Regions from separate parts of the Sporomusa rhizae genome, predicted to be linked through region 1. Evidence: riboswitches for the same ligand, from Rfam matches in the RefSeq annotation. Region 1 holds a riboswitch; the other holds the start of a gene.
What was found. Region 1 has a riboswitch for S-adenosylmethionine ahead of SRRS_RS08670 (hypothetical protein). Riboswitches for the same ligand answer to the same signal wherever they lie in the genome.
Positions count from the first base shown of each region.

Region 1 (4,214 bases):
CCAAGGGATTTAAAATTAAGCCGCCACGTATCTTGACATCCCAAAGCTCCCCTGTGCGCGCCGCTAATGCTTTGTCCAGCAAAATAGGCTGGGCAGTCGCAAAACTGTAATCTACCCAATGTCCTGATTTTACCATTTTGACTGCTTGCTCGGCAACCGTAAGTTTTGCTCGATATTCTCGCTGAATATCCATTATTCCCCTCCGTCTAAACTAGTATGTCTTGGCTATAAATAACCACGATACCCTAACTCTTGGGAAATTAATCTTGCCTTTTCTTTCATGACTTGCGCAACTGCCTCATACTTTTCTTTGTCGAAACAAGCCGTAGTTCCCGAAACAGTAATCGCTGCCTCAATTTTGCCGTTGGCATTAAGGATTGGCGCTCCAATACAAGTAACACCCTCCATGGTCTCATTGCTCGCCACAGAATAGCCTTGCTCTTTTATTTTAACAATTTCCTCAGTAAGCGCCTGTCTGTCATTAATGGTGCAAGCGGTGTATTGCGGTAATGCCTGGCAAAGCACTTTTTCAATAAACTCATCAGTATTATAGGCAAGGAAAACCTTGCCTAAAGCCGTACTATGGAATGTATTACAATAATCAAAACACGGAATGATGAAAACAGGCCGAGTTGGTTCAAATTTATCCACAATGGTCAGGCGCCCGGCTGATAATACGGCCAGTAAGACAGCTTCATCAACTTCTTCCACCAAAGCTTTAAGGTATGGGGAGGCGATCTTGCGGATATTTAGCCGTTCTGTACAGGCTAAGCCTAACGGCATCAGTCGAAAACCCAAGGTATAGTGTCCGGTATCGGTCTGCCGGACAAAATCTCTTGCCAATAAGGTTTGCAATAAATTGTGTACAGTGCTTTTTTGCACTCCGAGCTCCCGGCTTAATTCGGTAACGCCCATTTCGCGCGATGAACCCTCGAGGATAAAAAGCAATTCGATAGCCCGGTCAACGGATGCAACTAAGTATTTGCTTTTTTCAGTATTACTTGATATATTCTGGCTCAATTTATTTCTTCCTCACTAGCCTACGTTCGGTTATACCGAACATCGTTCTGAATTTTAATTTTAAATATTGTTATTCTACACAATTTGGAAAATTCCTTGTGTTTTTAGCGTGGAAATATTTTTTTGCAGCATTTCTTGCAAAGAATTTAAGCTGTCTTTAAACGAATTTGCTATGCCATAAGTCTTTATCCTAATAAAAAAAAGCATCTGTTGTCCCTTTAAACAGATGCTCTCTGAAATTTAAATTCCGTCGCCATACATGCCTTCGAGCGGCACATTTCTATCTTTCTGAATAAATGTTACTACTTTGCCATCACGAATAATAATAACAACTTCATTCCCCGCCTCTTCTCTTGGGGCCAAGCTGCCGACTTCATTATGTTCGTTGTATCCTTTACCTCTATCCGTCATCGAATGATCTCCTCTCATTTCTTCCTGCTCCTTAGTGTCCAAAGAAACCACTTCTTTCTGTTAAAACCTGCTGGGCTTGCTGAATATGGCTGCTTTTGATTAGAACTTCAATCAGCCCATACGATTCAGTTAAACGCAATATGGGAATATGGGCTTGCGCTAAGCCTGCCGCTACCACCGTTACTGCATTTAACAGCGAATGTCCGTTTTTGGTTTGTACCGCAACTTTAACACAATCGTCAATAACCTCAGGCTTATACTGTAGCTTTTCCAGCCCTTCACAAACTTTTGTTAAAAAAGCTCCCTGGACTACAAAACTCACTTGGTGCGGCTGAATAGACACCATATCCAGGACAGCTCCATAGCCGGCAACAGACTCTAAAACACTCGCTATCTTTCCAGCACCGTTATCTGGCGTAGAATTGAAAAAGGAAACAAGCGCAATCTTCCTGTCATAAGAAACCTGAAATTCCTTGTTTGTTCCAGAATCATCTATTAGTATCGATTTAACATTAGACATGGCTGCCATCGGCGACATTCGTTTGATCTGGCACATTCGCAGTTGCTTATGTTTTTTCTCCGGAACATTTTTTTGCGCTAATTCGCGCGTCAGGGTAACAGTACTCATTGTAAACAGCACCTCCAAATGGCCATACTCTTTTCGTAAATCTAAGAAAAGACTTTGTTTGCGCCAATTCTTTAGAACAAGGGCACAAACCTTAGTCGTTCTTACTTGCTCAAGAGGAAAATATAAAAAGCCCCTTTCCGAGGAAAGGGGCCTGTGTCTACACCTTCCTCTTATCTGCCAGGATTACTCCTGCTGGATTTAGCACCACTGCAGTAAACTGCCGGTTGCCGGGTGTCATCGGGCCAGTCCCTCGACCACTCTTGATAAGAGCTCTTTTAAATTGAATAAATTTTATCACGAACATCTAGAAAATGTCAATATATCAACCAAGCCAAAACCAATTAATAAAGAACCCGGTACAAAACATTAACCCTTACTGAACTGTAGTTACCTTTCAACATGTTTGCATATTTTTTACAAAAAAATAAAAATGAGCTGCCTTTAGACAGCTCCTAACTTATTTTAATATTGGTGCCGAGGACCGGAATCGAACCGGTACGGAAATTTCTTTCCGACGGATTTTAAGTCCGTTGCGTCTGCCAGTTCCGCCACCCCGGCATTATTTGGAGGCGACACCCTGATTTGAACAAGGGGATAAAGGTCTTGCGGACCTGTGCCTTACCACTTGGCTATGTCGCCATAAAAAAAATGGAGCGGAAAACGAGATTCGAACTCGCGACCCTCGCCTTGGCAAGGCGATGCTCTACCGCTGAGCTACTTCCGCTTAAATGGTGCCTCAGGACAGAATCGAACTGTCGACACGAGGATTTTCAGTCCTCTGCTCTACCGACTGAGCTACCGAGGCGTAAATTGTATTACCGACGACAGTTATATATATTATCATGTTTATCATTCCGTGTCAACATAACATCTTTTGGTTTTTATATTATACTGTCTTTTCCTAGTTTCTTCCGATACAGCGGTGCGCCCTGACGGTTAGTGAGATTATAGGCGCAAAACGGAATCAGCCGGTTATCTGGCCCGACTACATGAATAAAACATTGTTTTAATCGATCCAAATCCAAGTTCCATACATCTTGAAATGCCATCCCCGAAACGGCAAGCGTATAGGTATTCACCTGTTCTAGAAATGCATCAAGACTGGCTGTATTTCCAACACCCGCCTGAGTTAATTGATCCTTGCACTTAGTACCAATTTTCGGAGCTGACCATTGCCTGGCAACAAACTGCCTGGCGCGTTTTGCCCCCTCTGTTGCCGGCTTACCCTGACAGCAACAACCGCTCGCCGAATCTTGTTTAAGCGGTTTTATTTGCCCGTCCGGCATTAAAATAAAGTTAGCGTGAAAAGAACAATGGGCATGTTCGCCACCTGGCGGACGGAAATCACTTGCTTTCATTTGCCCGTTTGTCTGTTTTTCAATTTCACGAAGCACCCTAGGAAGCGTAATACGGCCACTGTCGTCAGGCTCTTCGGGATATCTCCCAAAATAGCTTACAGGTTGGAAGTGGACACCCCTGACTATCGGCATGTTTCTTATGGCAAATTTCAAAATATCACCCAACTGACTGTCGTTTACACCAGGAACCAGAGTCGGTACAAGTACCACCCCAAGGTCATGTGCCGCACAAACCTCTATTGCCTTTTTTTTGAGGTCAAATAGTGCCCGCCCTCGCAGTTTTAGGTAGACATCGTCGCTTATCCCATCAAACTGCAAAAAGACACAGTTGAGACCGGCGGCTTTTAATCTCTCTACATATTGTTCATCTGCCGCCAAACGTAAACCATTGGTATTAACCTGGAAAAAAACCAGACCTAGCGTTTTGCCCAAAGCTATAATCTCCGGCAAATCATCACGCATAGTTGGTTCGCCACCTGATAGCTGAATGTTAAACGGGCCGCCACTATTCATTAGCATTCGGTACCAGCCCTCAATAACCTTGAAGTCAGGCTCCTCCTTGCAGCTCTCTGAAGCAGAGGCAAAACAAACCGGACAGTGCAGGTTGCATAGATTTGTTACTTCCAACAACACACAGCAGGTTTGCTGACGGTGCTCCGGACATAGACCGCAGTCAAACGGGCAGCCTTTGTCGACTTGGGTTGCACATGCCACTGGTGACGATGGGATCTGCGGGTTAACCCAATCAAGATACCCAGGCTCTCCTTCCCACACACAGACTTGAACCTCGCCATGCT
Region 1 covers NZ_CP156925.1:1,936,046-1,940,259, reverse strand. The annotation lists gene SRRS_RS08685 (acetyl-CoA hydrolase/transferase family protein) at 1-193, opposite strand, end outside; gene SRRS_RS08680 (IclR family transcriptional regulator) at 226-1,020, opposite strand; gene SRRS_RS08675 (hypothetical protein) at 1,261-1,431, opposite strand; gene SRRS_RS08670 (hypothetical protein) at 1,463-2,059, opposite strand; SAM riboswitch class I at 2,227-2,329, opposite strand; tRNA gene SRRS_RS08665 (tRNA-Leu) at 2,529-2,617, opposite strand; tRNA gene SRRS_RS08660 (tRNA-Cys) at 2,624-2,698, opposite strand; tRNA gene SRRS_RS08655 (tRNA-Gly) at 2,709-2,783, opposite strand; tRNA gene SRRS_RS08650 (tRNA-Phe) at 2,789-2,864, opposite strand; gene trsS (radical SAM (seleno)protein TrsS) at 2,941-4,214, opposite strand, start outside.

Region 2 (4,214 bases), 1.3 Mb from region 1:
ATTAACCCATAAGCGATCAAAGTGTTGCTGTTAATGAATTTATGCCATACTTGTTTTTTATCTATTTTCTTCACCCTCTTTATTGTCTTATCTCAACCATTAAAAAGAACGGTGGCTCGAGAATATATTCTTAGGCCACCGTTCTTTCCTCTATTCCCTGCGCTTTCATCGGGCCTATTCACCGATTACCCGGACTTGTTCTTCCCGATCTTCTTTTATTTCAGCAGTTCATTAATCTTTGCCTGCGTTTGCGTCAGCCCATCTCGCGCTGAAATGCTGCCGTTCAAAATCCGGTCCCTTACATCAAGAAGAAGTTGCTCGGCCTGAAGACCTGCATCTCCCGGAAAAGAAGTCCAGGATACTACGCCATCCATCTGTGTCGTTGCAGCGGCCATCATTTTATTTTCAACCAAAAAGTTCTTTAATCCGTTCTCAGCTGTGGCAACATCTTTACGCGGCGGCACATATCCCGTACCCTTAGTCCAGGCCGCCATGGATTCAACGCTATACAGGAATTTTTCAAATTTCCATGCTGCTTTCTGTTCTTCCTTCGTCTTAGCGGTAATAGCCAGGAAACAGCCGCCTGCCGGCAGTCTCTTCGGCTTGCCCTGCCATGCCGGCGAATTTATTGCTGCAACGTCAAAAGAAGCACCCTTTTGAATGTTTGCACGCTGGGCGATTGTTGTATATAACATGCCTACATTACCATTAATAAAAGACTGTACGCCCTCACCCCAGGAAATGTGTAATGCGGATTTCTTATTGGCGACCATATCTGCATAAGCCTCGTACGCTTGAATACCTTCTTCAGAAGCAAAACTTGCCTTGCCATTTGTCATCATTCTTGCACCGTTACTTTCCATAAGTGCCTGTTGCGCCCAGTTATCGGCAGGCTCCTGCATATAAAAACCGTATTTTCCTGTCTTCTCTTTAATGGTATTAGCAAATACAATCAACTCTTCCCACGTTTTTGGCCCGTTTTCATCCAGACCGGCCTGCCGCAAAAGATCTTTGTTAATATAAAGCACCGGAGTGCTCAAGGAGTAAGGAATACCTACCTGACTCCCTTTGCTGTTTTTAGCAAGCCCTAATACGTTGGGCAAAAAATTATCCTGCAAAAAGGTTTTATCCTCAGGAAAGTTCTCATCAATTACTTTCTGTGGTTCAACATAGCTGAAGTTATTAGAAAAGTAATCCAAAAATGCCCAGCCAATTTGTACTACGGCCGGTGATTTTCCGGTTGCAACCTCCGCCTGCAGATTCTGCATTAAGCCCTTGTACATATCAGGATTGTATCGTGCCACAACCTCTACGTCTTTGCTCTGGGCATTAAATTCGCTAACAAGTTGTTCTACTGTTTTTCCTCCCTGAGTCTCTGCATTACAATGCCAGTATTCAATCTTTACCTTTTTCCCATTCGGCGCCGAATTTCCTGTGGAACCAGGAGCTCCGCAGCCTGCCAGCAGCATGGTACTGAGCAATCCCATAGCTATTATCTTTAGGATATTTTTCTTCACCTTTATGTACTTCCTCCCCCTCTGGATTTTGCTTTCAGTATAGCACCCGGAAAAAACCTTAATGTTACAATTATGTAAAACCTATGTAAAGAATTACTATAATGGCTGCGATTACTTAGCTAATTCCCCTATCCTGCAATTAAAAAGGCTGAAACACTTGTTTTCCAAGTATTTCAGCCTTTTGCATAAAGATAAATGGGAGGATTTTCGTGTGGCTTACCCATTCTCACAGCCTATTGGAGTAAAGATAATTTGATACCTGTCTTTCCACCTTCAACCGCTATCGATTATATGATGCTTCCAGTAATCTATTCACTTATCTATCAATATTGCGCAACCTGGAGATCTTTCATCACAGCAATCTGCGTCTTATCGGGTATTTTTAGTTTTATTATGGAACCTATATTAGTTAAATCAGGCTTTTATGTCCCAATAAAGTGGACAAATCTCCATTCTTTCCCCGCTTACATCACTTTAGGCATTATAATTAAGTTACTTGTTGAACAAATGAAAGTAGTTAGTGCCCGGCATAAAAGTTAGAGGAACACAGGGGATAGGGCCTAGTAAATAATTATTGACAAACTTTATTGATTGTGTCAAAATAATATTCATTAAAAATTAAAAATAATATCGAACTTATCAAGAGTGGTCGAGGGACTGGCCCTATGACACCCAGCAACCAGCATTTATGCAAGGTGCTAAATCCAGCGGAGCAATCCGGAAGATGAGTGATTATGTTTAGCAGACGGCTCTTCTTACGGAAGAGCCGTTTTTGTCGTTATTGTCATAATAAATTAAGGAGTTGGGTTATATGAAATTAGCAACCAAAATTGTCCATGCCGGCCTGGTAACTGACAGGACTACCGGAGCCATCAGTACCCCTATCTATCAGACAGCAACCTTCCGTCATCCCGAGCTTGGCCGTAGTACCGGCTATGACTATTCCCGCACCCAAAATCCCACCCGCCAAGCAGTCGAAGAAGCTATAGCCGTTCTGGAAGAAGGACATGCCGGTTTTGCTTTTTCCTCAGGCATGGCCGCCATTACGGCAATACTTATGTTATACCGGCCAGGAGATCATCTTATTATCACCGAAGACTGCTATGGCGGGACATATCGCATTCTTGACAAGTTATTTAGCCAATTCGGCTTGACAGCTACTTTTGTCGATACCGGCAATCTTGAAGATGTGCGCCAATCGATACAGCCTGCCACTAAAGCTATATTGCTTGAAACACCTACCAACCCGCTGATGAAAATTGCCGATATCCGGGCTATTACGTCTATAGCCCGTAAGTATAGCTCCCATCCTATTCATACTATTGTTGATAACACCTTCTTATCCCCCTATTTCCAACAACCTTTGGCGCTTGGCGCCGATATTGTCGTTCATAGCGGCAGCAAATATTTAGCCGGGCACAATGATGTTATCTGCGGCCTAGCCGTTGCCAAAGATCCAGCTCTGTGCGAAAAAATCGGTTTTATCCAAAACGCCACCGGCGCGATTCTCGGACCTCAGGATAGCTGGCTACTGCTCCGCGGTCTCAAGACGCTGGCAGTTCGGTCGCGTCAACACGAAAAAAACGCATTATCTGTCGCCGAATGGCTTACCACCCATCCCAGTGTTAATAAAGTGTATTATCCCGGCCTGGCAGACCACCCCGGTAAAAAAATTCAAGACGCCCAGGCGTCCGGGTATGGCGGCATGCTGTCCTTTGTAATAAACCACCCCCTCCTGCCTGGTGAGATACTGCGCAAGGTAAAGGTCCTCCAATTTGCTGAAAGTTTGGGCGGTGTCGAATCCTTAATTACCTTCCCTGCAATACAGACCCACGCCGACATTCCGGCTGACATTAGAGAGCGGTTAGGCATTAGCGACTGTCTGCTGCGCTTGTCGGTCGGTATTGAAGATGTGGAAGATATTATTACCGATTTAGCACAAGCGCTTGCGTAAAATGAAAGAAGGTAAAATAATTTACCCCTGCTTGTTACTGGCCCAAGGACTTGAGTAAAATTGCCCAAGCAGTGTGGAAGCTGGGCTAAGATTTTTTTCTTGACAATACCCCCAGGTAGTGTTAGCATAATGAAAAATAGTAAATACCGGTAAAGCTGATCAGAGAACTGAAGGCTAAAGATAGTTTAAAATAACTATGCTCTAGCCTTTTTTTAAACTTAATATATAGCTGATTAGAGAACTAAAGGCTAAAAAGTGATACAAGTCGCTTTTTAGCCTTTAGTTATTTGAGGAGGAGATTATGAATGAAAAAACATGAATGGATAGTAAGCCAACACCGCAAATTGTCTGCTATGATCCAGACGCATAGTTTTACCGTAACACAGACCCCTGTCGTCATTTGCTGCCATGGTTTTACCAGTGAGAAAGTCGGCACCAATCAGCTAATGCTACATATAGCAAATGCCATTGAGGCCGCAGGTCTCATCGCCATTCGCTTTGACTTTAGCGGTTCCGGCGAAAGTGATGGTGAATTTGCCACAGATACTACAATAAAAAATTGGCAAACCGATTTGCGAAATGTCATAGCCTGGGTAAAAAGCTTGCCCGAATTTGAAGGCCTGCCAATCTATCTCTTAGGGCACAGCTTAGGCGGCTTGATTGTGCTTAGTCATGAAGACAGCGCTATTGCCGGCCGGGTAGCGTTAGCCCCAGTCACTCAGCCTGTCCAAAATTTTCAAAAC
Region 2 covers NZ_CP156925.1:649,579-653,792, reverse strand. The annotation lists gene SRRS_RS02975 (carbohydrate ABC transporter permease) at 1-74, opposite strand, end outside; gene SRRS_RS02970 (ABC transporter substrate-binding protein) at 216-1,517, opposite strand; SAM riboswitch class I at 2,151-2,248, shown strand; gene SRRS_RS02965 (PLP-dependent aspartate aminotransferase family protein) at 2,329-3,471, shown strand; gene SRRS_RS02960 (alpha/beta hydrolase) at 3,777-4,214, shown strand, end outside.
Region 2: it holds a riboswitch for S-adenosylmethionine, as region 1 does, so the genes downstream of both, SRRS_RS02965 (PLP-dependent aspartate aminotransferase family protein) here and SRRS_RS08670 (hypothetical protein) in region 1, are expected to answer to the same signal.